Regions from separate parts of the Microbulbifer magnicolonia genome, predicted to be linked through region 3. Evidence: predicted binding sites of a transcription regulator. Region 3 holds the regulator's gene; each other region holds the start of a gene.

Region 1 (10,054 bases), on a different contig from region 3:
GCGCGGCGCACCCTACGGAGCGGAGAAGAAATAGTGCTGGATCAGCTGCAGCACCAGCAACAGCATGACGAGCACAAACACGATATTGCCGCGGTTCATGCACGCTCCTCGACGGCGGCCGCGGGCGCTTGCAGCAGTTCCTGTTGAATCAACCAGTCGCGGCACTCGCGCAGCATGGCGTCGAGCTCCATACCGGATGCATAGCCCAGCTCGCGCTCCGCCTTGGCGCTGCTCGCCACCACGCGGCGGGTGATCAGCGCGGCCTTTTCCGGTGTGATGACCGGCTCGCGACCACTGACTCTCGACCAGAGGTCGGAGAACACCGCCAGGGTGCGGATAGCGAATGCCGGCGTGGTGCGCCCGGGTACCGGCTTGCCCAGCAGCGCCGCGATCCTGCCGAAGAATTCCAGGAAGCTGGCGTCGGTACCGGCGAGGATATAGTTCTCGCCGCGGCGCCCCTGGTGAAACGCGTTTATATGGGCCCGCGCCACCGCGCCGGCGTGACAGAAGGAGCCCCGCCCCGGCGGCACACCGGGCAGCTGGTCTTTCTGGATCATGAAAAAAGTCTGCGCCCAGTTGCCGGTATCGTACTTGCCGACGATGGCGCAGGGGTTCAGGAACACCGCATCCAGGCCGCGCTCTATTTCCGCGCGCACCGCCTGCTCCGCCCGCTTCTTGGTGTACAGATAGTGATGGCGCGGATCATCGGCCAGCTGCGGACTCTCCTCGGAAATCGATTCGCGATGATAACCGTAGGCGGAAATGGAGCTGGTGACGATCAGGCGCCCGGCTGTTTTATTCCGGTTGAAGGCCTGCCGGGCGAAGGTCTCTCTGGCCACCTTGGCGATATTCGCCGAGCCCTCGACGTTGTCGCGCCACTGCTGGGCGTTGCCGCCGCGCCACATATTCGTGTTGGCGGCCAGATGGAATACCGCATCGATATTGTCCGGCACGGCCGCGTGCAGGGAATCGATATCGGTCAGCGAAGCCTCGACCAGCTCCGCACCCAGCTGCCGCGGCAGCTGCGTGTTGGAGCCGCGGCGGTGCATGGCGGTCACCCGCCAGCCGTCGGCGATCAGCTGCTCGATCAGATTGGCACCGAGAAAGCCGGTGCCGCCGGTGACGAATGCGTGATTCATCTTGCTACCTCTGGCCTGTCGTATCTTGCTGGTATTCGGAAAGTCATAGAGGGGAGCGGTGGCGGCCCTCCGGGAAAAAAACCTGATCGGTAACTATTTCCCGAAGGGCCAGCACCGCTCCTGCACACTTCGGCGTAGCATCCGGTTACCAGTGCCGGCACCCGCACTATTATGCCGGCGCCGCCGGTTTCCCGTCGCCGATCTGTCGGCTAATCTAGGCGATTTACCCGCGCATGGCTACGGGAGGTTTGTGTGAAGGGTCTGATTCAGCGAGTGCGCCACGCGCGCGTGGAGGTGAATGGCGAGTCGGTGGGGGCCATCGACCACGGCCTGCTGTTGCTGCTGGGCGTCGAGGCGCGGGACGACCGCGACAGCGCGGACAAGCTGTTGCACAAGGTGCTGCACTACCGGGTGTTCGGCGACGAGCAGGGGCGCATGAACCTGAACGTGCAGCAGGCCGGCGGCGGCCTGCTGGTGGTGAGCCAGTTCACCCTGGTGGCGGACACCGCCCGCGGACTGCGGCCCAGCTTCAGCCGCGGCGCCACGCCGCAGCAGGCCGAGGAGCTGTACGAGTATTTTGTCGAGCGGGCGCGCGCTCAGTTGACGGCGGTGGCCTGCGGCGTGTTCGCCGCGGACATGCAGGTGTCGCTGCTGAACGACGGGCCCGTGACGTTTTTACTGGAAGCATGAGCGCTGGAGGCCTGATAGCGCGCAGCCAGCTGTTTCAGCTGCTGTTTGCGGGCGTCCTTGTCCAGTTCGCCCAGCCGCTCCGCCGCGTCGTAGAAGGCTTCCCAGCCGCCGCTGTCCAGGTACAGCTGGCGGAAGGCCGGCACCTGCGACTCATATTCGGCCGCCAGCGCCAGGGTGGCGTTGTTGGTCTTCTCGATATAGGCGCGGTAGCGCTCGGGATTGGGCCAGTCCGCGGACAACTGCCGGTAGCAGTAGCGCAGCCGGGCGAGCACGGCGGCCTTCTGCGCGCGCTTTTCCGCATCCGCAATATCCGCATCGTAGATCGGCTCGAGCCGCTTGCGCGTCGCCGTCATCAGGTGCCTGACCGCCAGCGCCTGCGCCCTGGCATCCGCCGAGACGCCGGTCAGCCCCTGGCGGCGGCGCCAGTCCGGCAGCGCGATCTCCGACACCGCGGTGGCGAAACTCTCGTTGAACTGGGTGTCGCCGGAAATATACACGCGGCGGTGGGCCAGTTCGTGAAACAGCAGTCCCGCGAGGCGCTCCGGCGACCAGCTGACGAAACTGGACAGCACCGGGTCGTCGAACCAGCCGAGCGTGCTGTAGGCGGGCACCGGCCCCAGGTAGACGTCGTAGCCCTCGTCCAACAATTCCTGTGCCTTGCCGCGCGCGGCGTCCTTGCGGAAGTAGCCGCGGTAGCTGGCACAGCCGGCGACCGGGTAACACCAGCGCTTCGGTGACAGCGAAAACTCCGGCGCCGCCAGCACATTCCACACCGGGTAGTCGTCACCGAGTTTCACATAGGCGCCATAGGCCCTGCCCACCGGCAGACGCAGCTCGCCGTCCGCATAGGCGCGGATCGACTGCACCAGGCGCAGTTGTTGTTGCAGCTTCTCCTCGGTATCCGGCGCCGCAACCACCGACTCGATCGGCTCCCGCGCGGCCAGAATGCGCCACTGGCCCGTGACCGCCTGGGTGTAATAGCCGGCGGTCTCACAGCCGCACAACATCAGCAGCAAAAATGCCGCTGCGGCAGTCCGTATTTTGGCCGCTGCGATTGGGTTTCCGATGCTGATATACACTCTTATTCCTATGATGGGTTTACACGATTCGCTAGAGGATTAGGGCATGGAGTCGGCAGCCGTTGGTACCGGTATGGCGCCAGTCGCCGCCGTTCTGACAGTTTTCGCGCTGGTCTTCGCCTTCCTCTGCTGGCTGCGCCTGCTGCGTGTCAGCTTTCGCGAAGACCTGCTGCTCGGCATCGTTGCCGTCCTGCTGCCGCCGCTGGCGCTGTTGTTCTTCCTGTGCAGGTGGCCGCAGGAGCGCGAGATGATCCTGCTCGCCGCGGCTTCGCTGGTGTTCATCGGCGCGGCGCTGACGCTCTGAGCACTGCCCGGGACTGCCAACATTCTAGATGCTTCAGGCGGGCCCGGCCGCGATCGGCGCTGCACTTGATCCAGGTCAAGGTAACCGCGCCGCCGGCCCCTAGACTGGCTTCATTCGGTCGTTGTCAAAGTGGAGCCTGTGATGGACGCGTTAATCGATCTGTTTACCAGCCTTTCCGGCCTGCTGAGCCTGGGCATTATCGGCTTCGTCTGCCTGATGGCGGCGTATTTTATCCGCCTGGCCCTGCGCAACATGACACAGGGGCGCTGAGCGACACCCCGGGAAAATGCTGGCGCCGCGCCGCGATTTGCCGGCCAGCGGATAGCGGCGACAGAAGAAGCACTCAGGTGTCAGGTTGCGGGACGCGCGGAATTTTTTCTGCGCGGCGTTTTCCAATAGCCGGTAACCGCTCGATGTACTTTTGCGAGGACAGGCCAGTATGACGCCGTTGAAAGTAGCCGCTCTCACCGCCGGTATTTGCGCGATCTTGTCGACCGTCGCCTGCGAGCAAGAAGCGGGCAAGTTCAGGGCCGAAGTGAAAACGGTCGACTACCGGTGCGAAAACGGCGAGCGGCTGCAGTTGAAATACGTGATTCCGACGAGCGGCGAGCCGAACCTGGCCACACTGAGCTACCGCAACCAGCTGATCCCGATGCACCAGGAACCCGCCGCCTCCGGTGTGCTCTACGTCGCCGACAAGGGACAGCCCGGTTATCGCTGGCATACCAAGGGGGATGAGGGCATTCTCCTGATGCACACGCTGGGTAACGGCGAAGTGAAGACCATCCTGCAGGACTGCCGCTCCGTCACACAAGCGCCGCAAGACTAGTCCGCAGCACAGTCAAACTGTTCGGCACCGGCCCCGCTAAAATAGCCGCGCTGCAGATACTGCACCGCTTGAGAGATTGCCTGCTCATCCCCGGCAATGCTGCCGTGGGTGTGCGGCAATACCAGGAAACTGCACATCCCCTCCAGACGCGCGCTGTCCACCGCAATGCGACCGTCGTCCGCACCCGACAACAGTAGTGAGGCTATCGGGTTATAGGATCGGTTCCCGGCGATAATGCCCAGATCGAACCTGGCCGGTCCCAGCTGTCGGGGCACACTGCCGGCACCGGTACCGAGCTGGCGGCCCGCGGGACCATTGACGTCCTTGATGATGGGGATGCAGCTGAGTATGTCGCCGACGCGGCTGCCGTTATTCGGCGGTGCCATCATCACGACGCGGTTCACCCCCTGCGGCGAATGCTGTTCAAAATAGTGCCGCACCAGCAGGCCGCCGAGGGAGTGGGTGACGAAGTTGACCGGCGCGGCATTCACCCGCGCGCATTGCTCCAGACCCGCCTGCACCGCCTGCTCTGACAGTTCGGCAATGGGCCTTTCCCGCGACGGGTAATCGATATTCACTGTGTAATAGCCGGCGTCGACCAGCTGCCGCTGCAGCGGGCGCATGCTGCGCGAATCTTTGGTGAGGCCGTGCAGCAGAATCACACACTGGGTAGCGGCGCGCGCGGACACGGTGGAAAAGGCAAAAAATAGCATGGAGGCTGCCGCCAGGGGCAGCAGCCCGCGCGGCGTCTGCGCCGCCCTAGGCACTCTCTTCTTGGGGCCGGGATTTGACCCAGCGCCCGAGGATAAGCCCTATCTCGAACAGCAGCCACATGGGCACCGCCAGCAGCGACTGGGAGATCACATCCGGCGGTGTCAGCAGCATGCCGACGACAAAGCAGGCGACGATCACATAGCCGCGCTTCTGGGCCAGCGACTTGGCATCCACCGCGCCGCTCCAGATCAGCAGCAGGGTGGCGATGGGAATCTCGAAGGCAAAGCCGAAGGCGAAGAACAGTTTCAGCACCAGGTCCAGGTAGCGGCTGATATCCGGCATCACCTTGATGTCCGCATGGGCCGAGCTGACGAAGAAATCGAACAGAATGGGGAAGACGACGAAGTAGGCAAATGCCATCCCGGCGTAAAACAGGATGACGCTGGAAATCAGCAGCGGCGCGGCGAAGCGCTTTTCTTTCTGGTACAGACCGGGGGCGATAAAGGCCCACGCCTGATACAACACGAAGGGTATGGCGATAAAAAACGCCAGCACGAATGTCGTCTTGAATGGCGTGAAGAAGGGCGAGGTCACCTCGGTGGCGATCATGCCCGCGCCCTCGACCAACCGCGCCTGCAGCGGCTCGGCGACGAAATCGTAGATATCCGCCGCGAAGGGCACCATGCAGCCAAAGATCACCACCACCACCAGCAGGGTGCGCAGCAGGCGGTCGCGCAGCTCGATCAGGTGGTCGATAAACGGCTGCTGGCTATCTTCGGGCTGCCGGCGCTCGTCGGACTGGCCGCGCTTGTCGCCGGACTGATGGCGTTTTTCCCCAGACTGAAGGCTCTCTTCCGTTTGATCGCTCATATCACTGCATACCTTCGCTCGGGGCAATTAATTGGCTCAGGGCTGTCCATTTTGCTCAGGGCTGTCCATTTCGCTCAGGGCTTTCTATCTCGCTCAGGGCTGTCTATTCGCTCAGGGCTGCTTATCTTTTTCCTGCGGCGACGCTTCTTTTTTAACGGCGTGATCCGGGTGGTCCGGGTTCAGCTCCGGATCGCCGTAGTCGTGCCAGTGCTCCGGGTACTCCGGATCCTGCAGCTCCTCGGCGTCCTCGTCCTGCTCGGGCAGATAGTCGTCCGCATCCGCCGTCGGGTGGCTCGGGTCAAAGGGCTGCTCCGCCGGCGGTGCGGCCTTTTCTTCCGGCGCGCGCGCCTCGGTCTCCACCTCGCTGAAAGCCTGCTCCATTTCCCGGCGGCTCTCCTCCAGCTCGCGCATGATGCGCTCGTTGTGCAGCTCGCGGCGGATTTCATCCGCACCCACTTCCCGCTCCAGCTCCTCGCGCGCATTGTGCAGCGTGCGCTTGATGCTGGACCACCAGCGCGAGGTAGTGCGGACCGCGTCCGGCAGCCGCTCCGGCCCCACCACGAGCAGGGCCACGACGCCGATCAGCAGGAGTTCAAAGAAGCCGATATCAAACACAGGCCAATTCTCGCGCTCTTCGTTGTTGCAGGTTGAGTTGCGGGTTGAGTTGCGGGTTGAGTTGCGGATTGAGTTTCCGGAACAGTGTCGGCAACGGTTGCCGATTACTTGTCCCGGGACTGCTTTTCCTTGTCCTGCACGGATCCCTTCTGCCCCGGCTTCTCGACTTCGTCGTGCTCGAGGCGCTCTGGCTCCTTGTCCGACTCCTTGTCCTTGTCCTCGTCCTTGATCGCCTTTTTGAAACCCTTGATGGCACCGCCCAGATCGCCGCCGAGGTTCTTCAAGCGCTTGGTGCCGAACAGCAGCAGCACGATCACCAGGATAATCAACAGCTGCCAGATACTAATTCCACCGAATCCCATAGTTTTCTCCAGATTGAACGCGGCTTGGGCCGCTCAAAATATCAGTCGTTTTGCGAGCGCGCAGCTTTTTCTTCCAGCCCCGAGAGGCCGAAGCGGCGCCCCAGCTCGCGCAACACGTCCTGTGAATCCGCGCCCAGGTGCGAAAGCATCACCAGGGAGTGAAACCAGAGATCGGCGGTCTCGGCGATCATCGCCTGCCGGTCGCCGCCGCTCTCGACATCCTTGGCGGCGAGGATCACCTCGGTGGCCTCCTCGCCGATTTTTTCCAGAATCTTGTTCAGGCCCTTCTCGTGCAGGCTCGCGACATAGGAACCGCCGGCGTCGCCCTCGAGTTTGCGGCTGGCCAGTACCGCATCCAGTTGCTGCAGCAGGTCACTCATAGCTCGGGAGACTCGTAGATGGCTTCCGGGCTCTTGATCACCGGCTGGGTGGTGGACCACTCATCGCCGGCGAGCGTGCGGTAAAAGCAACTGGCGCGCCCCGTATGGCAGGCGATGCCGCCCTGCTGCTCTACCAGCAGCAACAAGGTGTCGCCGTCGCAGTCGAGGCGAATCTCGCGCACCTGCTGCAGGTGCCCGGAGGACTCGCCCTTGCGCCAGAGTTTGTTGCGCGAGCGCGACCAGTAGACGGCGTAGCCCTCGCTGGCGGTGATCGCCAGTGACTCGCGATTCATCCACGCCATCATCAGTATGCGCCCGGTCTGGACATCCTGCGCGATCGCCGGCACCAGGCCGTCGCTGTTCCAGCTGACCTGGTCGAGGAAACCGGCTTTTGCATCTGCCTTGGTCAATGTCTCTTCCTTCAGACTTTCAATTGTAGGTTGGACTCCTTTATTGAAGCCCAACTGCCGCAGGGTGCCGGCGCGGCCTAGGGCCAGAGCAGCAGCACCAGTGCGGCCGCACCCAGGACCCAGCCGGACGGCGGCAGCTGCGCGAACCAGTCCGGAGCGGCGACCGCGGTGGCGCCGAGGGCCAGCAGCACGCCGGCGATGCGGCGCAGATACTGGCGCCGGCCGCGGCGGTGGCTGCGGGCCAGCTGTTCGCCGATATTCTCCAGCCGCGGCCCCAGTTCGCGCGACTGCTCCAGCGACGAGTAGACCAGCTGCGGCAGCTGCGGAAACTTCTCCAGCCACTCGGGGCCGTAGCGCTTGATCTCGCCGACAATCGTCTTCGGGTGGATGCGCTCGCGCATCCAGCGCTCCAGGAATGGATGGGCAGTCTTCCACAGATCCAGCTGCGGATAAAGCTGCCGGCCCAGCCCCTCGATATTGAGCAGCGTCTTCTGCAGCAGCACCAGCTGCGGCTGCACCGCCATATCGAAGCGTCGCGCCGTCTGGAACAGGCTGATCAGCACGCGGGCGAAGGAGATTTCGCCGAGCGGCTTCTCGAAGATGGGTTCGCACACGGCGCGGATCGCCGCCTCGAAGGTGTTCACCGGCGTGTCGGGCCGAACCCAGCCGCTCTGCACATGCAGCTCGGCCACCATGCGGTAGTCGCGGCGGAACATGGCCAGCAGGTTGCGCGCCAGATAGTACTGGTCCTCCCGCGACAGGCTGCCGACGATGGCCGTGTCGATGGCGATGTACTGGGGCCGGCGGGGATGCTTGCGCGACACGAAGATATTGCCCGGGTGCATGTCGGCGTGGAAGAAGTTGTGCTCAAACACCTGCTTGAAGAAGATCTCCACGCCGCGCTCGGCGAGCAGCTTCATGTCGGTGTCCTGGGCGAGCAGCTCGCGCACGTCGGTGACCGGGATGCCGTGGATGCGCTCCAGCACCAGCACGTTTTCGCGCGTGTAGTCCCAGTACACCTCGGGGATATACAGCAGCGGCGAGTTGGAGAAATTGCGCTTCAGCTGCGTGCCGTTGGCGGCCTCGCGCACCAGGTCCAGCTCGCCCTCGATGGTGTGGCGGTAGTCCTCGACCACCTCCACCGGGCGCAGGCGGCGCCCGTCCGGCACCCAGCGCTCTATCCAGCGGGCGATCACGCTCAGAAGGCGCAGGTCCTGTTCGATGACCCTGTCGATACCCGGGCGCAATACCTTGACCACCACCGATGCGCCGGACGGCAACACGGCGCCGTGCACCTGCGCCACCGACGCCGAGGCGAGCGGCTGCCGCTCGAATTCGAGGAACAGCTCGTCGACGCTGGCGCCCAGCGCCGCCTCGATCAGCGCTATACAGTGCTCGCTGGGGAAGGGCGGCACATTGTCCTGCAGGTGGTCCAGCTCCTCGACGATATCCGGCGGCAGCAGGTCCGGGCGGGTCGACAGCAGCTGGCCGAACTTGACGAAGATCGGCCCCAGTTCTTCCAGCGCGCGGCGCAGCCGCTCGCCGCGGCCCATCTGCGGCGGCGGCACCAGCTTGAGCGGGCTCAGCAATCCGCGCAGCCACAGCGGCCGGCGCGCGGCCGGCAGCAGCTGGTCGAGGCGGTAGCGCAGGAAGACCCGCGCGATGGTGAAACTGCGTGCGACCGGCAAGGCTATTCCGCCCCCCGCCGCGAGAAGTTTTCCCCGGATGCGCGCAGCCGCGCCTTCAGCAGCTGTACTCGCGCCTCCAGGCGCTCGGTGGCCAGGGACAGGTCCGCCAGGTCCTCGACAAAGGCCTCGAACTGCGCCTGCGGCGGCGTCAGGCGCCACTCCTCGCTGACGGCCTCGGCCGCCGCTCTGGGCGCGCGGCGCAGATTGCCGCTCAGCCAGCGGGAGGCGTCGCGCAGCAGGTTGCCGACGGTGTGCGCCGGCATATCGCCAACCAATTGCGCGAACGGCGCCTCCCAGTCGATATCCAGGTCGCGCATGATCGACTGCAGTTCCGCCAGCAGCGCGCTGGAGCCGCTGACGCTCACGTCCAGCTGCGCCGGCGTCGCGGCGGGATCCCGCAGCAGGCGCACGAAGGCGATGGCCGAGCCGGTCAGGCGGGTCGAGACCTCCCCCTCCCAGTGGCCGCGGACCCGCACCTGATCGCCCTCGATGCACAGGCAGAACTGCAGCGGTGGCGCGGTCAGGTTCAGCTCCAGCGCCTTGCCGTCGAGCCTCTGCAGGCGCGCGCGGGTGCCGGGGTCGTATTTCAGCGCGGTGTTGATCGCGGTTTCCAGCGCGGCGTCGAAGCCGGCGCGAAAAGTGGGGTCAGTCATAACGTGGTCGCAATAGAAATGAGGTCTGTGTGAGAACCTGCCCTGCAGGCGATCGCGGGCAGGGCCCGCTCCCGCAGGGGCGCTGCTCGCGTCAGGGCTTCAGACCCTTGTGCAGCGCGACTATGCCGCCGGTCATGTTGTGGAACTCGCAGTCCACGAAACCGGCGTCCACCATCATCTGCTTCAGGGTCTCCTGGTCCGGGTGCATGCGGATGCTCTCGGCCAGGTAGCGGTAGCTGTCGGCGTCGTTGGCCACCAGTTTGCCCATGAAGGGCAGCAGGCGGAAGGAGTACTGGTCGTAGACCTTCTCCAGCAGCCTGG
Region 2 (10,054 bases), 2.0 Mb from region 3:
CTGTGGATAGACCTCGGCCGCCAGATCGAGGACATGGGCGCGGATTCCATCTGCATCAAGGATATGGCCGGCCTGCTGCGCCCCTATGAGGGCTACGAGCTGGTGAAAAAGCTGAAGGCGGCGGTGGATATCCCCATCCATATGCAGTGCCACGCCACCACCGGGCTCTCCACCGCCACCGCGCTGAAGTGCATCGAGGCGGGCATCGACAATGTGGACACGGCGATTTCGTCCATGTCCATGACCTACGGCCACAGCCCCACCGAGGCGCTGGTGGCGATTCTCGAGGGCACCGATCGCGATACCGGCCTCGATATCAACCTGCTGGAAGAGATAGCGGCCTATTTCCGCGAGGTGCGCAAGAAGTACGCCAAATTCGAGGGTTCGCTCAGGGGCGTCGACTCGCGCATCCTGGTGGCCCAGGTGCCCGGCGGCATGCTGACCAATATGGAAAACCAGCTGCGCGAGCAGAACGCCGGCGACAAGCTGGATGAGGTGCTGGAAGAAATTCCGCGCGTGCGCGAGGACCTGGGATTTATCCCACTGGTGACCCCGACCTCCCAGATCGTCGGTACCCAGGCGGTGCTGAATGTGCTTACCGGCGAGCGCTACAAGTCCATTTCCAAAGAGACGGCCGCGGTGCTGAAGGGCGAGTACGGCGCGACCCCGGCGCCGGTCGACAGCGAGCTGCAGGAGCGGGTACTCGAAGGCGCCGAGCCGGTGACCTGTCGCCCGGCGGATCTGCTGGAACCGGAACTGGAGAAGCTGACGGCCGAACTGAAGCAAAAAGCTGGCGACGAGAGTATTGCCCTGACCGGCGGTGAGGGCGAGATCGATGACGTACTCACCTATGCGCTCTTCCCGCAGATCGGCCTCAAGTTCCTGAAGAACCGCGGCAACCCCGATGCCTTTGAACCGGTGCCTACCGGCAACGAAGGCAGCGCAGTTGTGAACGACAAGGGTGAGGAAGTCTACACGGTGACCGTCGAAGGGCAGAGCTACACGGTGACCGTCGCCGACGGCGGCGATCTGACCGGCATAGCCCCGGTTTCCGGCGCCGCAGCGGTCTCCGCAGGCGCGGCGGCCCCGGCCGCCAGTGGCGGCGAGCCGGTGAAGGCGCCACTGGCGGGCAATATCTTCAAGGTCATGGTGAAGCCGGGCGATCGGGTGAGCGAAGGCCAGACCATTATCGTGCTGGAAGCCATGAAAATGGAAACGGCCATCAGCGCACCGCGCGCCGGCAGTGTGACCAGCGTGGCGATCAAAGAGGGCGATTCCGTGGCAGTGGGCGACGCCCTGCTGTCCATCGCGTAACGCCGGGTAGGAGTCGCACGTGGATAATCTATTAAATCTCTGGCAGTCGTCCGGCGCATACCAGATGGCGAGCGGCCAGTTCGTAATGATTGTTGTGGGCCTGCTGCTGCTGTTCCTGGCCATTCGCAAGAATTTCGAGCCGCTGCTGCTGGTACCCATCGGCTTCGGCGGCATCCTCGCCAATATTCCCGGTGCGGATCTGGCCCTTTCCGCGGCGGAGACGGCACTGGCATCCGGCGATGCCGGGGTGCTGGCGCAGATGGCGCAGATCCTCGGGCTGGAAGGCGCGGATGATCTCTATGCGCTGAAGGAGGCCCTGGCCAACGCAACCGCGGCGGTGCAGAGCCAGGTCACCCAGTACGCGCAGGATGCCGGTTTCAGCAACGGCATGCTGTACAACTTCTACTCCGTGGCCATCGCCTCCGGTGTCGCGCCGCTGGTGATCTTTATGGGCGTGGGCGCCATGACGGATTTCGGCCCGCTGCTCGCCAACCCGCGCACCCTCTTTCTGGGCGCGGCGGCGCAGTTTGGCATCTTCGCCACCGTCCTGGGGGCGGTCGGCCTGTCGGTCGCGGGCATCATGGACTTCTCCATCGCCGATGCCGCCGCCATCGGTATCATCGGCGGCGCCGACGGCCCCACGGCCATCTATGTTTCCAGCCTGCTGGCGCCGGACCTGCTCGGTGCCATCGCGGTTGCGGCCTATTCCTATATGGCACTGGTGCCGCTGATCCAGCCGCCGATCATGCGCGCGCTGACCACGCCGGAAGAGCGCAAGATCGAGATGGTGCAGCTGCGCCACGTGAGCAAGCGCGAGAAGATCACCTTTCCGCTACTGCTGCTGATCCTGGTCGCACTCTTCCTGCCGGATGCGGCGCCGCTGCTGGGGATGTTCTGCTTCGGCAACCTGATGCGCGAGAGCGGTGTAGTGGGGCGCCTGTCCGATACCGCCCAGAATGCGCTGATCAATATCACCACCATTTTCCTCGGTCTGTCCGTGGGCTCGAAACTGGCTGCGGACAAATTCCTGGATCCGAAAACACTCGGCATTCTGGCGCTGGGTATCATCGCCTTCGCCATCGGCACCGCCGCCGGCGTACTCATGGCGAAACTGCTGAATGCGTTCAGCAAGTACAAGATCAACCCGCTGATCGGTTCCGCCGGCGTGTCCGCCGTGCCCATGGCAGCGCGGGTATCGAACAAGCTTGGCCTGGAAGCCAATCCGCACAATTTCCTGCTGATGCACGCCATGGGCCCGAACGTGGCCGGTGTGATTGGCTCGGCGGTGGCCGCCGGCGTGATGATCACCATGGTGCGGACGATGACCGGCTGATAGAAGTAGAGCAACTATCCGAGAAGGCGAACCCCGTGTTCGCCTTTTCTGTTTTTAGATGTGAATTCGCTGGGCGAGGCGCGACAGCGGGTTCGAAGATTGGCTCCGTGTGCTGACGCTGGCCAGTGGGCCGAAGTGCGTATCGAGGATCTGGAACAGGGCGCGGCGGCCGGCCTCGTGGAAAATCTCCGGTGAGCCGTGCCGGGCGAAATATTCCGGGAACAGCCGCGCGATATCCTGCTGTGACCACTCCAGGTGAAACTGCAGGCCGAGAATATTAGTGCCGACGGAGAATGCCTGGTGCGGGCAGAGCTTGGATTCGGCCAGACAGCGGGCGCCGGCGGGGATTGCGAAGCGGTATTTGTGCGCGTGAAACACCAGCCCGGTATGCAGGCCCCAGTCCCGCATCGGCGTGACCGGCAGCCAGCCGAGTTCCTCCTGCGGCATTTCGATCACCTCCGCGCCGAGCGCGTGTGCCAGTAGCTGCGAGCCGAGGCAGATGCCGAGCACGGGCACCGACCGACGAGTGGCGCAGCCAATCCAGTCGATCTCCCGCGCGAGCCACGCCAGCTGGCGCCGCTGGTGCACATCCGTCAGCCCGCCGAGGATGATCAGCCCGTGGTAACCGCTGTCCGGCAGCACTTGTTCCTTCGGGTCGACAATCTCCAGTTCCACACTGCGTGCTGCGGCCCAGTCGGCGATGTAGCCGGGGCCTTCGCCCTGTTCATGCTGAATGACCAGCAGACGGTTGCTCATGATTGCTGAAAGTCCCTCTTCTCCAGGTAGAGCACTTTTTGAATCGAATCCCCGCAGCGCTCACTCGACACCAGTAGGGAATGTCACTCTTGTCAGGCCGGCATTCTAGCCATACATTAGTGACCAATCGATTCTTGACCGGAGAGTATTGATTCCAGAATGGAAATAGAAGATCTGGAGAAGTTCCTGGTTATTGCCGCGACGGAAAATCTGCAGCGCGCCGCGGATCGGCTGGATACCACGGCCGGCGGCCTGAGCAAGTCGCTGCGCCGGCTGGAAACGGCGCTGGACACGCGCCTGTTCGACCGCGTCGGCAAGCAGATCAGTGTCAATGATGCCGGCCTCCGCCTGCAGCAGCGCGCCGCGGAAATCGTCGCCATGGCCAAGCAGACCCGCGCCGAGTTTGCGGGGCTGGCCCGCGGACTCGAGTGCCGGGTGGCGGCGCCGGCAGTGCTGCAGCTGGAGTGGGCGCGGCGGATTCAAAAGGCGCTGGTACGGCAGCAGGCGGACGCGCGCCTCTCAATGACCTCCGCCTACGAGGCGCTGGCACTGAAGATGCTGGTGCGCGGCGAGGTGGACCTGGCGCTGGTGACCGACGCCATGGCGGCACAGATACCTGGCGGTATGTCGGTGCGCGCCATAGGTTCAACCACCATGCGCGTCGCCGCTGCGCCAATGCACCCGCTGGTCAGCGGGCGGAAAGAGAGACCGGTGGAGGTGACCACGGACAGGATTCTGCAGTACCCGTTTGCCGCGCCCCGCATCTCCCCCTTCTGCGGCGAGGAGCGCGGTATCGGCAGCGACGGCTGGCGCGAGGACGCGCTGCCGCGCAGGGTCAGCGTCGTAGTGAACGACTACGGCGTACTCTGCAGCCTGGTGATGGAAGGGCAGTTGCTCGCCTACCTGCCGGAACATCTGCTCGGAGAAATAGGCGCCGTGCGCGTGAAGGTGGTGGATTGCCCCTATCAATGCACCGAAAACCTGCTCTTCGTCTGGCGCGGCGACAGCGCGGGCTGGCTGGACAGTCTGCTGCAGGACATTTGAGAGACCTTTATCGAGTAGGAGCGGCCGGTGGCCGCGATCGATGTGGGAGCCTGTCCGAAAGTCCGATCGCGGCCACCGGCCGCTCCTGTCAATCGGGTATTCAGCTTGATTGGCTTCGAAGGCATGTAATTCCGGGTGACTGGATAGTCGACTCGGCGCCGTGCGGTTAGAGTGCGCGTGGTATCATGGGCGCGTTTTGTTTCAAGGTTAGGGCGCAGATCGGCGCTCGGAGGAGAGGTTATGTCCTGGCTGGGTGCGGGTATCGGGGCCGGTATTGGTTTGATGTTTGGTGGCCCCATTGGCGCTGCCCTGGGCGCCTGGATCGGCAGCTCGTTCGGCTCTGGCCTGCAGCGTATCGGCGGCGCAGCGGCGGGTCTGAATCGGGACGGAGCGCAGACGGTTTTTATCGTCACGCTGTTTTCCATGTTGGCGAAGATGGCCAAGGCCGACGGCCAGGTCTCCAAGGCGGAAGTCCAGCTGATCGAAGACTTTATGCAGAACAACCTGCGCCTCGGTGCCGAGGACCGCTCAGCGGCAATCAAGATTTTCCAGAACGCCAAGAGCGATAATTACAGCATCTATGACTACGCGCAGCAGTACCGACAGCTGGTACACAACCAGGCGATGCGCGAGATGGTCTATCGCCTGCTGTTTGCGGTGGCCTATGCGGACGGTGAACTCCACGCGGCAGAAGAGTCAATACTGCGCCGTATCCCCACCGAGCTGGGACTGCACGAGTCAATTTTTGCCGCTATGCAGGCTGAGTTTGATCACCGCGCGCCGGCGTCGGGGCACAGCCTTCAGCAACACTATGCCGTGCTGGAGTGCACCCCGGAAACCAGCGATCGCGATCTGAAGCTCGCTTACCGGCGCAAGGCGGCGGAATTCCATCCGGACAAGATAGTCTCCAAGGGATTGCCGGAAGAGTTCATGCGCTACGCCGAGGACCAGATGAAAAGCATTACCGTGGCCTACGAAACCATTGCCGAGGCACGCAAACGCCAGGCGAGTGTTGCGTCCTAATCAAGTTTTTAAATCGAGGTGTTTTATGAGCCTTGCCAGTAAAATCGAACAGAAGCTGAGCGCCGCTTTCACCCCCGAATATATCGACGTGCAGTGCGAGAGCCATATGCACAATGTGCCGGCGGGCTCGGAGATGCATTTTCGCGTGGTACTGGTCAGCGACGTGTTTGCCGAATTGCGCAAGGTGCAGCGCCACCAGAAGGTATATGCAGTGCTGGCCGAGGAAATGGCGGGCCCTGTTCACGCGCTGGCGCTGCACACTTTCAGCCCGCAAGAGTGGGAGGGGGCGGCGCCGCAGAGTCCGCAGTGCCTCGGTGGCGGTAAAAAGTAACGCTTTTCTTCGCGCGCTTTTTCACCGCTGATTTCCTATTTCGCCATTATCGCTTCGCGCCGCCGGCGGGCCCGGCGGCGCACAGATTATCTCTCTCAAAAATATTCCACGCCGCGCAAGGCGCGCGAATTTTTGTCGCGCTTATGCTCTTTTCTGAAACACTTCCCTGCCAAAAAAATAATTAGTGCGCCCAATTCGCAGAAACGTTCTTTTTTGGCGCCATAAATTGGTGTTTTTTTCTACAGCTGTGTTTTCACGCGACTAGACTGACCATTGATTGGGCTGATTGCTGTTAAATCTGCTGAAAATCAATGGAGTTAAGACGTATGAAGATGACGCGTATTTTTGTCCCCGTTCTGGCGCCGCTGGCATTGGCGGTTTCCAGTGTGGCGTCGGCAGGGCCTTCCGGCTATGCGCCGCCGCCTCCACCTCCCAAGAAGCAGGAGTTCATCGTCCGTGTGGGCGCTTCCTACTTCCATCCGAATACGGATCGAATAGCCTTTCTCGACGAGACTGGTTTCTTCTTCGATGGTTTTCGGACCACGTTGGATCCGGATGATGAATGGGGTTGGAATATCAGTGGCGTCTGGAAAGCGACCGACCACTTTAGTTTCGAGCTGATGTACATCGATGGCACCGATATGCGGGGCGGTAGCACCGACCCGTTTTTCGACCTCGTCGGTTTGCCAGATGTTCGGCGCCGCAACCTCGCCGAATTCGATGCGGACGCGAGCTACGCCTTCGCCAACTGGTATCCACTGCATCCGAGCTGCCTGATTCAGCCGTATGTCGGTGTCGGTCTGAACTATATGGATTTCAGCTCGGAAAAATTCCGCGGCTTCGTCCGCCGGGATCTCGATGATTTCGGGCTCGACAGCGACCTCAATATGGGTAATTCCTGGGGCTATGCCTGGCAGATCGGCGTGGACTTCGCTTTTGGCCACGATAGCGCCTGGATAATAAATGCGGCGGCGATCTACACGGATTCGGAGACCGACGTTGCCTTTTCTGTCTTCGACCGCGAGCCACCATTGGATCCGGATGATAGATTTTTTGAGGCCTATGGCGCCGACTATAACTTCAATCCCTGGATTTTCAACCTGGGTGTTGGTTACAAGTTCGCGTTCTGATTTCAACTTTAGATAATTTATCGAGGGCGCTTCGGCGCCCTTTTTTTGAGCGGAATTTCAGAAAAGTGCTCCGGTACAAATACGGAGATTTTTTTCCGAAGAAAATTGAGACCAGTACATGATCGATAAGCGCGATAGAAGACGCCAAATGAGCAGCGCTCTGTGCCATTTCTGCACCGCAATCTTTGGTTCCGTGACAGGCTTTTCTACTCGATTAAATATGCGCCAAGAAAATAGATGGTGCGCCAACTTTACACAAATTTTCCAATTCACAGGCCGAATGCTGGGTGTTTTTTCTACAGTCGTTCTTTTCCGTGTCTAGACTGGAAATTGATTGGGTAGATTGCTGTTGAATTTGCCGAATATCAATGGAGTTATTACGCATGAAAATGACGCGCATTCTGACACCTCTGGCATTAGCAGTATCCACTGCTGTAGTTTCAGTCGCGGCATCGGCAGGACCCTCCGGGTACGCGCCTGCGCCCGCTGCCCCGCCGAAAATCTATGGAGCCGGAACCGCGGTGTTCCGCGTTGGGGCATCCTTCGTCGACCCGGATGACGATGGTAATCTCGACTTCCGCGGCTACCGGGAGTTCTTCCCAGACGATGATTTTCTCGTGGACGATGACTTCCGCTTCGGATTCGACGTGGACGACGAGTGGACCTGGAACTTCACCGCGGGCTTTATGCCGATAGATCACTTCATGGTTGAGGTGGGCTATATCGGCGAGTCGGATCACGATGTGAAGCTGAAAGGGGTTCCCGTATTCAATGACGATCTTCAAGTCATCGACCGTCGCAATGTCAGCGTTGGAGACCTGGAGCGGTGGTCCGGCTTTGTGAACTTCAACTGGTTCCCGGTATGCCCCGAGTCCTGGGTACAGCCCTATGTGGGTGTCGGTATCAACTATTCCGAATATGACGACCAGAATGTCCGTGTCGGGATCGACGATTTCCTCGTTGATTTCGCCGGCGGCGTCGAACCGGCTAATGGCAGAATCTTCTATGAAGACGACTGGGGCTGGAACGCTCAGGTGGGCATAGACATCATGTTCGGCCGCAACAGCAGCTGGCTGGTCAATGGCGCCATCATGTATATGGACGCCGAGGTTGAGGGCGACCTGCACTACAACATCGGCGCTCCTTTCGTCAATGCGGTCAGATCCAGCTTCGACTTCGATCCCTGGGTTTACAACATAGGCATCGGTTACAAGTTCTGATTGCAACCATCAAACAGGAAGAAAGGCGCTTCGGCGCCTTTTCTTTTTAAGTGGTTTGAGTAAATGGATACTGCCAATCGCAAGCCGGAGAGCACCTCTTTGTAAAAAATAACTATGCCACCCTCGAGCAAATTTTTTACTTTTCTGCTCGGTCGTGGGAGATTTTTTTCGACGTTTTGGATGGGTGTCTAGACTGAAAATTGATCAGGTATATCAAAGCAGGAGTTGCCTGATGTCAATGGAGTGAGCAGTTATGGAAATGACCCGAATTCTTGCGCCTGTGACCTTGGCCTTAACTTGCGCCGCAGTTCCCATCGCGTCCTCGGCCGGACCCGCCGGCTACGAACCCGTACCACCCGCGCCACCGCCGCCTGTGTACCAGGCCGGAACTGTGATGGCGCGTATCGGCCTTTCGTATATAGAGCCCAATGACGACTCGGGAAAGTGGCGCTTCAATCGGGATCTGTTCCCCGATCTCGATGGGCTCAGGTTCGATATCGACCACGAAACCACCTGGAATGTCACCCTGGGCTTCATGCCGGTGGATCACTTCTCGGTAGAAGTCGGTTATATCGGCGAGTCGGAGCACGACCTGGATCTGACGGGCCTGATGAGCCCATTCGAGAACGACAGGATTCGCACCGGCAGTATCGACCGCCAGACGGGCACGCTGATTTTCAACTGGTTCCCGGTCTGCAAGGAGTCGTGGATTCAGCCGTATATCGGCCTGGGCGGGCAGTACACCGATTTTGACGGCATCAGATTCAGTGTGGATGCCAATGACTACCTGGCTGAAGTCGCCAATGCCATCGGTCCGGCGACCATGTTCATCGATGACGACTGGGGCTGGGCAGGCCAGGTCGGCATCGACATCATGTTCGGGCGCAACAGCCGCTGGTTCGTCAATGCCGCCGCGCAGTACCTGGATCTGTCGCTCGATGTGGACCTGCACTATGCGGTGCCCGTCGAATTTGATCCGGGTGTCACGATCAGTGCGGCCGTGACCGATGTGGATTTCGATCCCTGGGTCTACAATCTCGGCATCGGCTATCGATTCTGATGGGTCTCTGCTGAAGCACACACTTAGGGGCGCTCCGGCGTCCCTTCAGGGGACTCAGCTTGTCCAGGCTACCGCAATGACTTCACCTGTCGTCGCCAACAATTTTCCCAAACGCGTGCACCTCGATGCGGGTGAAACCTACTATTTCTGTGTCTGCGGTCTCTCCGCCAGGCAACCATTCTGCGATGGCAGCCACAAGGTCACGGACCTGAAGCCGATGAAGTTTACCGTGCAGGAATCCGGGGACTTCTGGTTATGCTGCTGCAAGCACACGCAAAATCGCCCCTTTTGCGACGGTCATCACAAACAGTTCACACCGGCGGACGTGGGGCAGGAAAGAGAACTGTAATAAGGCGTAATTGCAGCCAGGCTAGCGGCGCGCAATGCCTGTGATACCATCATGCGTCAATGCACCGCGCAGGGAAGCGGCGGTACAAGCGAATACTGAAAAATCGAATAATGACGAATCGGTGACACGGGTTCTTAGGGATGAAACTGGCCGTTACACTTTGGGGTTTTATTCTGCTCTGCCTGGCCTGCGGTGCCAGCGCTCAGTCACTTACCGTATCGACAGATCAGGATGCAGTATCGCTCACTCCCTTCCTGCGCCTGTTGGAGGATCCCCGGGGCGAGCTGACCTTCGCGCAGCTACAGACATCGGCATATCAGGCAAGGCTGCAAGCCTGGTCCGAACCTTCCGCCAATTTCGGCTATAGCCGCTCCGCCTACTGGGTGGCTTTCACCCTGCGCAATCCCACCGGCCAGCCGCAGTCGCTGCTGATCCGCCAGGACTACCCGCTGATCGACTATCTGGATTTCTGGGCGCAGGACGACAGCGGCAGC
Region 3 (10,054 bases):
CCGCCAGATCCGCCTGCTCGCCAGCCAGCAGCTCCAGCGCCATTTCGTCGGCGCGCACGTTCAGATTGGGGTTGTCGAAGCGCACCGTCTCCACGCCGGTGACAACCGCGCAGCTGCGCGCGCGCAAACGCTGCACGTCGGCGCGCGCCGCGGGGCCGGTGACCCATTTGGACTCGCCGCTGGCCATGGCGGTGCGGCCGTCCAGGCTCATCGCCGATTTGCAGCGCACCAGCGGCAAGCCGAGGGTCATGCGCTTGATATAACCGGGGTTGAGCGCGCGGCACGGCTCCTCCAGCAGCGGGCCCTCGACCTCGATACCGGCATCCTTGAGTTTCTGCAGCCCCTCGCCGCTCACTGCGGGATTGGGATCCTGCATGCCGTAGACCACCTTTGCCACCCCGGCCTCGATCAGCGCATCGGCGCAGGGGCCGGTGCGGCCGGTGTGGCTGCAGGGTTCCAGGGTCACATAGACGGTGGCGCCGCGGGCCCCCTGCCCACCATTGAGCGCGCCGGCAGCGTTCAGCGCTTCGATCTCCGCGTGGGGCAGACCGGCGCGTCTGTGCCAGCCCTCACCGACGATCTCGCCACTGCTGTCGACAATCACACAGCCGACACGGGGGTTGGGCATGGTGGTATAGAGGCCGCGCTCCGCCAGCTGGATGGCCCGCGCCATCATCGCCTGGGCACTGCTCATCGCGGGGCAGCCCCCTTGCTGGTCAGGCGCTCGATCTCCTCACTGAATTCACTGACATCCTCGAAGCGCCGGTACACGGACGCAAAGCGCACATAGGCCACCTGGTCCAGCTCGCGCAGCTGCTCCATCACCAGCTCACCGATGGCGCGGGCCGGCAGTTCGCGCTCGCCGGTCGCCTGCAGGGCGTGCTTGATGTGGGACACCGCCGACTCCACCCGCTCGGTGCTGACCGGGCGCTTCTCGACTGCGCGCTGAATACCCGCGCGCAGTTTTTCCTCGTTGAAGGGTTCACGCTGGCCGTTCTGTTTGATCACCCGCGGCAACAGCAGCTCGGCGGTTTCGAAGGTGGTGAAGCGCTCGTGGCACTCAAGACACTCGCGCCGGCGGCGCACCTGGTCGCCTTCGGCCACCAGGCGGGAATCGACCACTTTGGTTTCTTCTGCGCTGCAGAAAGGACAGTGCATGGGGGATAGGCCCTGAGGGTATGAAAATGGGCCGCAGTTTACCACAGCCGCACCGGGTACGGGCGCGGCCCGGGTCGAGAAGCGCGGAGACGCTTACAGCGCTTCGCGCTCGATAATGCGGTTCCAGAGTTTGTGGCGCAGGGCCAGTACATGGCTCTTGGTCGGCTTGGCGAGCCAGGTGTTGCCCAGCTCGGCGGGATCCGGGTACACGATGGGGTTGGCCAGCAGCTTTTCGTCGACCAGCCCGCGCGCCTCGAGATTGGCATTGGCGAACTGCGTTTCATTGGAGACCTGCGCGATCACCTCGGGGCGCATCAGATAGTCCATGAATTTGTAGGCCGCGTCCCTGTTCGGCGCATTCGCCGGCATGGACACCACATCGATCCACAGCGGGAAGCCCTCACCGGGCATGATGTAGCGTATATCAAACGGCTTGCCGGCTTCGCGCGCCATCTGCTGGGCCTGCAGGATATCGCCATTCCAGCCGTGCACCATACAGTGCTTACCGTCGGCCAGGTTTTCCACATAGTCGCCGGAATCGAAGTCCGTCACGTGCAGACGCACTCTGGCGAGCAGGTTGGCCACCATATACTGGTGCGCAACGCTCATGCTGTTGGGCTCTTTGCCGAGATACTTGAGGCCCACGTCGAAAATCTCTTCCGGCGAGCGCATCAGCGTGACGCCGCAATGGGCCAGTTTGCCGAGATTTTCCGGATCGAACAGCAGATCCCAGCTGTCTTCCGGCAGCCGGCCGCCGTACGCCTCGCGCACCGCCTCCACGTTGTAGCCGATACCGACCGTGCCCCACAGGTACGGAAAGGCGTACTGGTTCTGCGGATCCGAGCCCTGCAACCGCTCCATAAACTGGGGGTCATTGGCGGACCAGCGCGGCAGGCGGCCTCTCTCCAGCGGGCTCAGCAAGCCGGCTTCGATATAGCCGGCCAGATTGTCAGAACCCGGCACTATCAGGTCGAAGCGGCGCCCCTCATTGATCCACACCTGCTCCAATTCTTCGATATCGTCGAATTCGAAATAGTGGACCTTGATGCCGGTTTCCGCCTCGAAATCGGCGATGGTGTTTTCGCCGATGTAATGGGACCAGTTGGCAAAATGCAGCTCTTGGGCCACTACCAACTGCGCGGTGAAAACCAACATCAGGGGGCAAAGCAGCCGTTTGAATGCTCGCATGATGTTCTCGCTTCCAAGTCATGCCGCGGGCGCCCGCGATCGGGCGCCCGCACAGTGATCAGGCCTGGTGGATCTCCTGCGCCGCGCGCTCACCAGTGCTGATGGCGCCATCGATATAGCCAAACGTTTCCAGCTCGGTGTGCTCGCCACAGAAAAACACATTGCCTTCCCGCAACCCCTGAGCCCCCCACCACTCGGTGTAGTCACCGAACGTCTGGGTTGAGTAGGAGCCCTTGGACCAGGGGTTGGCGGCCCACTTGGACAGCATGGATTTGCCGCTAAAGGCGGCACTGGTGCCCGGAAACACCTGGTCCACTATGCCGAAGAAGTGGCTGAGATCCTGGCCACTCGGCGCCGCAAAAGGCTTGTTGCCGCCGATCTGTTTGCCGTAGTCGCCGCCGAAGAAGTCCACCAGGATGCCGTCGACAGTGCCGCTGACAGAGGTCGAGTCCCAGGTATCAAACAGCTCCGGGCGCCCCACGTAGGTGACACCGTTCGGGGTGAACTGCTGGCCGTTCACGACCTGCGGCTGCGCCCAGGGACGGGTGGCGCAGTGGACGGCCATCTTGCCGTTGCTGCCAAACGCCATTCGCTCTATCGCCATGCGCTTTTGAGGCCGGAAGGCGTTGTAGAGGCGCGGCTCGATATCCACGTCGCGCAGCATGGAGAATGGCAGCGCCAGCACCAGCCGATCGCAGACGTATTCGTAGCCGTCGTCGAAGGTCAAGGTATAGGGCCCCAGGATGTCCCCCTTGATGGCCACCAGCTTGCGGCCGGTCTCCACCGTGCCTTCCGGCAATTCTTCCACCATGCGGGCGGCGAGCTGATCGTTGCCGCCGACGATGCGGAAGCGCTCATCGGTACCCGCCAGCGGCAGGGCAGTATTGACGGGGTTCCAGGCCAGCAGGTAGATCAGGTTCAGCGCCGTCGTATCCTCCGGCTGCACGCCGTACTCCGCAACCACATCCGCCTGAAACACCTGGCCCATATTGGAATTTGCGCCGATGCCGACGACATCCAGCCAGCTATTCACGTCGATATAATCCAGATCCCTGTGCATGGCGTTGTGGCTGTCGAAGGTCGGCACCCAGGGCGCGTCCTGCTGCGTCTTCTTGAAGATTTTGTAGACCTGGCGCCACTCCTCATTGAGCTGGTGCTCAGTGTATTGCTGGCCATTCACGTAATAGAGCTCACTGCCGCCAGGCACCGCGTTGCCGTTGACGTCCTCTATGTCCAGGCCCAGCTGGCTGGCGAGATTGCGGGCATAGGTGTGCTCGGTGGAGATCAACTCTCCACCCCGCTCGACCGGGCGGCCGAAAATCGTGCGATTGGTGTTCACACGGCCGCCGAGCCGGGTGTTGCCCTCGAACACTTTACAGCGGGTGCCGTTGTACTGGTAAAGGCGGTGGGCACAACGCAGTCCGGCGATACCGCCGCCAACGACAGCCACACGGCCGGGATCGGTTGCACCTCCGGCCGCGGCCTGTACCGGGCGGGATACGGTGCTGGCGGCGCCGGCCGCTCCCAGCGCGGCGGCGCCAAAGCCCAGCTGCTTCAGGAACCGGCGGCGCCCGTCGATGGCGTCACCGCCGCCGCGATGCTTGGCGCCTTCGTTGATGATATCGAGACTCTCATCGGCGGAAATGCCGGTCCTCTCGGACAATTCCTGCGCTGCGCGGAGGCGGCGCATAAGACCAGCGATGGGCGAGAGAGATTTACGGCTTCTCATTGTTATTTTTCCTACAGTCTTTGAGTTTTGGACCCAAAAACCGCAGGGCCGCTGTCTAGAACAGCAAGATGCGCGCCACGACACGCATCCCGGCACTTGCCGGCGCTTGTCGCCGACAATATTTCGCAATAAAGATCTAATTATTTATTAGAATTTGAAATATTAACTGCGCCATTTTACACATACGGTACCAAAAAACGAATTTATGTTCGGATTTCAGTGACAACAGGGGCTTTGGACCTATCCGGAACCTGGCCTGACGGTTGGAGCGGGTGAAGGGCAACTCAGCTCGCCGGTGCAGAGCAGGGATATAAAAAAGGCGGCTCGATTGAGCCGCCTGTTTCGCGCAGTCAGTGATCCGCCCTTGTAGACCGGACTATCCCTTGTATACGGGGTACTGGGCACAGATATCCAGCACCTTCTGCTTCACCTCATTGATGGTCGCCTCGGCGTCGCCCTTCTCCAGCGCGTCCAGTACGTCGCAGATCCAGTGGGTCAGCTGCTGGGTCTCCTTGACGCCGAAACCGCGGGTGGTGATCGCCGGGGTGCCGACGCGCAGACCACTGGTGATGAACGGCGAGCGCGGGTCGTTGGGCACCGCATTCTTGTTCACGGTGATGTTGGCGCGGCCCAGGGCCTCGTCTGCATCCTTACCCGTGTACTCCTTGCCGATCAGGTCCACCAGCATCAGGTGGTCGTCGGTACCGCCGGAGACGATGTTGATACCGCGGTCGAGGAAAGTCTCGGCCATGGCGCGGGCGTTTTCCACCACTTTCTTCTGGTAAGCCTTGTACTCCGGGCTCATGGCCTCCTTGAAGGACACGGCCTTGGCCGCGATCACGTGCATCAGCGGGCCGCCCTGGCCGCCCGGGAACACGGCGCTGTTCAGCTTTTTCTCGATCTCTTCGTTAGCCTTGGCCAGGATGATGCCGCCGCGCGGACCGCGCAGGGTCTTGTGGGTGGTGGAGGTCACCACGTCCGCGTGGGGAATCGGCGACGGGTATTCACCGGCGGCCACCAGGCCGGCCACATGGGCCATGTCCACGAACAGGTAGGCGCCGACCTTGTCGGCGATCTCGCGGAAGCGCGCCCAGTCCATCACGCGGCTGTAGGCGGAGAAGCCGGCCACGATCATCTTCGGCTTGTGCTCCAGCGCCAGGCGCTCGACTTCCTCGTAATCCACCTCGCCGGTCTCCGGGTTCAGGCCGTACTGCACCGCGTTGTAGATCTTGCCGGAGAAGTTCACCCGCGCGCCGTGGGTCAGGTGGCCGCCGTGGGCCAGGCTCATGCCCAGTACGGTATCGCCCGGGGCGCACAGCGCCATGTAGACCGCAGAGTTGGCCTGGGAGCCGGAGTGCGGCTGCACATTGGCGTAGTCGGCGCCGAACAGCTGCTTGGCCCGCTCGATGGCCAGGGTCTCGACCTTGTCCACATACTCGCAGCCGCCGTAGTAGCGCTTGCCCGGGTAGCCCTCAGCGTACTTGTTGGTCAGGCTGCTGCCCTGGGCCGCCATCACCAGCGGGCTGGTGTAGTTCTCGGAGGCGATCAGCTCGATGTGCTCTTCCTGGCGGCGATCCTCCTCCTGGATGGCTTCCCAGATATCCGGGTCGTAGGAGGCAAGTGTGACTGATGAATCAAACATGGTGTTCCCTCGGTAATGCGGGCTGAGTACAGACTGGGTGAAACTATAGAAAGGCGCGCATTGTACACCAAGGAAATTCGGCCTGCGCAGATATGACGACGCGGTCACAAGCCCGCGTAGGATATCCGGACTGGACCGCGTCGCAGAGAGGGGAGATTTAGAAGTTCAGGGTCACGGTGCCGGACCAGAAACCGATATCTTCCTCAATCATGGTGTATTCCAGCTCGACATTGGTGTTCGGGCTGTAGTTGAAGCCCACACCGGCGCCGAGGGAGATGCCGGTATCGTCCTCGCTGAAACGACCGACGGAAACGTCTTCGTACAGCAGGCCAAGGCGGCCCTTGAAGTAAAGGTCGCCGTAGGAGCGGTAGGTGCCGTAGCCCGCCAGGGTCTGCACGTCCACATCCACATCGCCGTCGAATACATCGGCATCACCGCTGATCAGCGAGTTGGTATATTCGGCCTCGAAGCCCCAACCGGACGGCAGGCTATAGCCGCCGCGCAGGCCCACGTTGAACGGGCTGTCGACGTTGCCCTGATCGATATCCATCAGGCCGACGGTCGCGCCCCAATAGGCACCTTCGGCTGAGGCAGCAGAAGAACAAACCAGCGCCAGTGCAGCTACACCTTTTGCAATCTTACGCATAGGAAATCCCCAATATTGTTGTTCCGAGAAAATGGTTGCGCGGATTCTAACCGCCTTGATACCCGCCGACCAGTTACCGAGTCACAGAGGTGGGCGGTATCCGTCGAAAGGCATCCTGTGACAACCGTCGCTAAACATTTGTTCCAAATGCCTGCCCGATACCCGGCCAGGATGCTGCAGCCCCCCGGAGTTGGGCCCGGCCACCAGACTGATAGTGTCCACATGGTCACGACAGTGATGCCGCCCTGGCCAACCACAAATAGCCCGGCCGCCAGCCCAATCCCCACCCGGCTTGATCCAGGTCAAGCCACCCTCCCCCGGTACGACAACAATGTTCACATGGGACATTCGATGGAGGTTTGCGATGGATAGGATCTACCGGCAGCTCTGCCGCGATCACAAACACATGCAGCAGCTGCTCGACATCTTTGAGCGGTTGCTGCAGCAGCTCGGCAGGCGCGATCGCGACCCGGCCACGCTGCCCCAGATGCTCGACGCCCTGGATTATTTTTCGATCTACCCCGACAAGTGGCATCACCCCGTCGAGGACCTGGTGTTCGCCCGCCTGCTGACCAAGCCCATCCACGACCGCGATGCCGTTTACCGGGCGCAAATGCAGCACGAGCGGATCGCCGCCGCCACCAGGAATATGGGCACGCTCTTTTACGCGGTCGCCAACGATGCCGCCGTGGAGCGACGCATTTTGGTAGACGCCGCCGATCACTATCTGCGCCTGCAGCGCGACCATATGGCGCTCGAAAACCGGGCCATATTTCCGCAGCTGGAACAGTATCTGGACGCCGGGGACTGGAACACAATCCGCGCACAAATTGCCGAGCTGCGGGACCCGGTGTTCGACGACGGCACCAGGAAGATTTACGAATCCGTGCACGAGTACCTGACGGAAGCACCGATCCCGGCGACGGCATTCGCGTAACCGGGCAAGTCCTGACATCACAACCCCAATTCCCAAGGAGGGACCATGAAAATCAAGCGCCACGGCATCTCAATCGGTATCGAGCGCACCGGCTCCGACTACTTTCTCTATCTGAAGGCCATCGGCCGCCTCACGCACGAGGATTACGAACGGCTGACCCCGCTGCTGGAGTCGGCCCTGGAGGGCGTCCGGGAGCCGCGCATAAAGGCGTTGATCGATGCGCGCGACTTCGAGGGCTGGGAACTGCGCGCGGCCTGGGACGACTTCAAGCTGGGCCTGAAACACGGCAGTGAATTCGCCCGGGTTGCGGTACTCGGCGACGAGAAATGGCAGGAAATTGCCACGCACATCGCCGCCTGGTTCGTCAGCGGCGAGGTGCGGTATTTCGAGGAGTCCGATGAGGCGCTGGAGTGGCTGGCACAGCCGCTAGCGAAACAGCCCGCGAAATCCGCTGACGCCGACCGCGGAGACCGGCCGACATTCCCGGCGCATACTTGAAAGCTAGTTGGCTCGCCTAAGCCGAGGGGCAGCCGAGGGGCAGCGACAGCGGCAAGGCCGCTGCCCCGCGCCAGATCAGTTGTCGCCGTCGTAACTGCAGTGGGTGCCGGCCAGTTCACTGAGACTGACCAGGTCGAGGATTTCCACCTCGCGCCCGCTGGCACGAACCAGCTTTTCCTTCTGGAAACGGGTAAACAGCCGGCTGACCGTCTCCGCGGTGAGCCCCAGGTAGTTGGCGATATCCGTGCGCGGCATGGAGAGCACGAAGCGGCTGGCGGAATAGCCGCGGCGCGCGTAGCGGCTGGAAATATTGATCAGCAGCGCCGCCAGGCGGGTGTCGGCGGAGCGCTTGCCGAGCAGCATCAGGATATTGTTCTCCTGTTTCAGCTCCTCGGAGAAGATGCTGTAGATCTGCGCCTGCAGCGCCGGTACCTGTTGCGCCAGTCCCTCCAACTGGGAAAAGGGCAATACGCAGACACTGCTGTCTTCCAGCGCCTCGGCGTAACTGGGGTGGCAGCGACCGCTGTAGGCATCCAGCCCCAGCAGTTCCCCGGGCAGGGCGAAATGGGTCACCTGGGTGTCGCCGTCGGCGGCGATCACGGCCGACTTGAAGCTGCCGGAGCGGATCGCGTAGAGGTTCGAGAAGGCGTCGCCGGCGCGGTACAGGGGCTCGCCGGCCTTGACAATCTTTTTCTTGCGCGTGATCTGCTCGAGTTTGTCGATATCGCCCTGGCAGAGGCCGGCGGGCAGGCACAGACGCCTGACCGAACAGTTGCCGCAACTTACCGCTGTCTGAGTATCAGTCATGGAAATACCGGGCCGGTCGTCGCACATCAGTTGTTTCTCGGGTTAACGCGGATATTACATGTTTACAGCACGCGGGAGTAGCGCGCCTCAGTCGCGCCGCCATTCAGGTAGCGATCGAAGGCGGCGGCCGCATTGCGCACAAACCAGCGGCCGCGCTCGGTGATGTGCAGATAGCGGGCATCCTGCCGCAGCAGGCCGTCGTCGAACATCGGCTGCAGCCGCGCCAGCTCATCGCCGAAATACTCTTCGAAGGGCACGCCTGCGCGCCGTGTCACTTCGTCCTTGTCCAGCCGCAGGCGGCACATCAGCTCCCCGATCACCCACTGGCGCAGGCGGTCGTCGCCATCGAGCAGCCAGCCGCGGCTGGTAGCCATACCCCGCTCGCTGACAGCCTGGGCGTACTCCTTGAGCCGGTGCAGGTTCTGCCAGTAGCCGTCGCGGCTGTAACTGATCGCGGAGGCCCCCAGCCCCACCAGCGCATCCGCCGGCATCAGCGTATAGCCCTGGAAGTTGCGCGCGAGCCTGCCCGCGCGCGAGGCCCCGGCCAGTTCGTCGCCGGGCAGCGCGAAGTGGTCCATACCCAGGAACTCGTAACCGGCCTGTGTGAGCCGCGCCACCGCCGCCAGCTGCATGGCGATTTTCTGTGCCGGTCCGGGGATCAGGTCCGAGTCGATCAGCCGCTGGGCCTTGAAGCGGTGCGGCAGGTGGGCATAGTGGTAGAGCGCGATGCGCTCCGGCGCCAGTTCGAGCGCTCTATCCAGGGTGCGCTGCAGACTGGCCACGCTCTGCCCGGGCAGGCCGTAGATCAGGTCGTAGGAAATGGATTTGAATCCGCGCGCGCGCGCCGCACTGGTCAGTTGCGCCACCTGTTCGTAGCTGCAGATGCGGTTGATCGCGCGCTGGACGTCGGGATTGAAATCCTGGATACCGAGACTCAGGCGATTGAAACCCAGCGCGCGCAGTGTATCCAAGGTGTCAATTTCCAGGGTGCGCGGATCCGCCTCGATACTGTACTCGACGCCGTCGCCCGCACGCAGATCGAAAACCTCCCCGAGTCCGTCAAGCAGCCGGCGCAGATCACCGTCGCTGAGGTAGGTGGGCGTGCCGCCGCCCAGGTGCAGCTGGGTTACCGGCACCCCGGCCACTTTGCTGCGATACCACTGCGCCTCCTGTAATAGCTGGTCGAGGTAGCTGGACGCCAGCCCGTACTGCTGGGTGATGACCTTGTTGCAGGCACAGAAATAGCAGAGTGAATGGCAGAAGGGGATATGCACGTACAGCGACAGGCTGTCGATGTCCCGCAGCGCACGCCAGGGCTCGGCGTCGCCCAGTGGTGCGAAGCGGTCTGCCGTGGGATAGGACGTATAGCGCGGACAGGGACCGCTATAGCGCGACAGTAATTCCGCCGAAAGGCCTGCGGTCTCCGGATCTTGTGCCATGCTTGCTAAC

The links. The regulator FNR, encoded in region 3, switches genes on or off when oxygen is low (the NO sensors DNR and NnrR bind a similar motif). The targets are predictions, from matches to a motif close to TTGATNNNNATCAA.
Region 1: RRF64_RS12840 (DUF3149 domain-containing protein) is a predicted target of FNR. The motif match lies at 3,278-3,291, and genes of this name have one in related genera.
Region 2: RRF64_RS00200 (OmpW/AlkL family protein) is a predicted target of FNR. The motif match lies at 7,287-7,300, and genes of this name have one in related genera.

The regions. Positions count from the first base shown of each region.
Region 1 covers NZ_JAYEFD010000002.1:798,192-808,245, reverse strand. The annotation lists gene RRF64_RS12860 (NAD-dependent epimerase/dehydratase family protein) at 96-1,139, opposite strand; gene dtd (D-aminoacyl-tRNA deacylase) at 1,392-1,829, shown strand; gene RRF64_RS12850 (aminopeptidase) at 1,736-2,836, opposite strand; gene RRF64_RS12845 (hypothetical protein) at 2,955-3,212, shown strand; gene RRF64_RS12840 (DUF3149 domain-containing protein) at 3,354-3,482, shown strand; gene RRF64_RS12835 (MliC family protein) at 3,652-4,041, shown strand; gene RRF64_RS12830 (esterase/lipase family protein) at 4,038-4,754, opposite strand; gene tatC (twin-arginine translocase subunit TatC) at 4,801-5,625, opposite strand; gene tatB (Sec-independent protein translocase protein TatB) at 5,737-6,240, opposite strand; gene tatA (Sec-independent protein translocase subunit TatA) at 6,345-6,602, opposite strand; gene RRF64_RS12810 (phosphoribosyl-ATP diphosphatase) at 6,644-6,982, opposite strand; gene hisI (phosphoribosyl-AMP cyclohydrolase) at 6,979-7,392, opposite strand; gene ubiB (ubiquinone biosynthesis regulatory protein kinase UbiB) at 7,470-9,080, opposite strand; gene RRF64_RS12795 (ubiquinone biosynthesis accessory factor UbiJ) at 9,083-9,733, opposite strand; gene ubiE (bifunctional demethylmenaquinone methyltransferase/2-methoxy-6-polyprenyl-1,4-benzoquinol methylase UbiE) at 9,825-10,054, opposite strand, start outside.
Region 2 covers NZ_JAYEFD010000001.1:42,052-52,105, forward strand. The annotation lists gene oadA (sodium-extruding oxaloacetate decarboxylase subunit alpha) at 1-1,314, shown strand, start outside; gene RRF64_RS00170 (sodium ion-translocating decarboxylase subunit beta) at 1,334-2,647, shown strand; gene RRF64_RS00175 (type 1 glutamine amidotransferase) at 2,702-3,403, opposite strand; gene RRF64_RS00180 (LysR family transcriptional regulator) at 3,563-4,447, shown strand; gene djlA (co-chaperone DjlA) at 4,688-5,470, shown strand; gene RRF64_RS00190 (BolA family protein) at 5,496-5,801, shown strand; gene RRF64_RS00195 (OmpW/AlkL family protein) at 6,128-6,931, shown strand; gene RRF64_RS00200 (OmpW/AlkL family protein) at 7,453-8,151, shown strand; gene RRF64_RS00205 (OmpW/AlkL family protein) at 8,411-9,211, shown strand; gene RRF64_RS00210 (CDGSH iron-sulfur domain-containing protein) at 9,288-9,560, shown strand; gene RRF64_RS00215 (diguanylate cyclase) at 9,701-10,054, shown strand, end outside.
Region 3 covers NZ_JAYEFD010000001.1:2,020,195-2,030,248, forward strand. The annotation lists gene ribD (bifunctional diaminohydroxyphosphoribosylaminopyrimidine deaminase/5-amino-6-(5-phosphoribosylamino)uracil reductase RibD) at 1-694, opposite strand, end outside; gene nrdR (transcriptional regulator NrdR) at 691-1,158, opposite strand; gene RRF64_RS08835 (extracellular solute-binding protein) at 1,252-2,346, opposite strand; gene RRF64_RS08840 (flavin monoamine oxidase family protein) at 2,405-4,009, opposite strand; gene glyA (serine hydroxymethyltransferase) at 4,452-5,717, opposite strand; gene RRF64_RS08850 (outer membrane beta-barrel protein) at 5,875-6,363, opposite strand; gene RRF64_RS08855 (hemerythrin domain-containing protein) at 6,728-7,300, shown strand; gene RRF64_RS08860 (SpoIIAA family protein) at 7,346-7,798, shown strand; gene fnr (fumarate/nitrate reduction transcriptional regulator Fnr) at 7,874-8,605, opposite strand; gene hemN (oxygen-independent coproporphyrinogen III oxidase) at 8,668-10,044, opposite strand.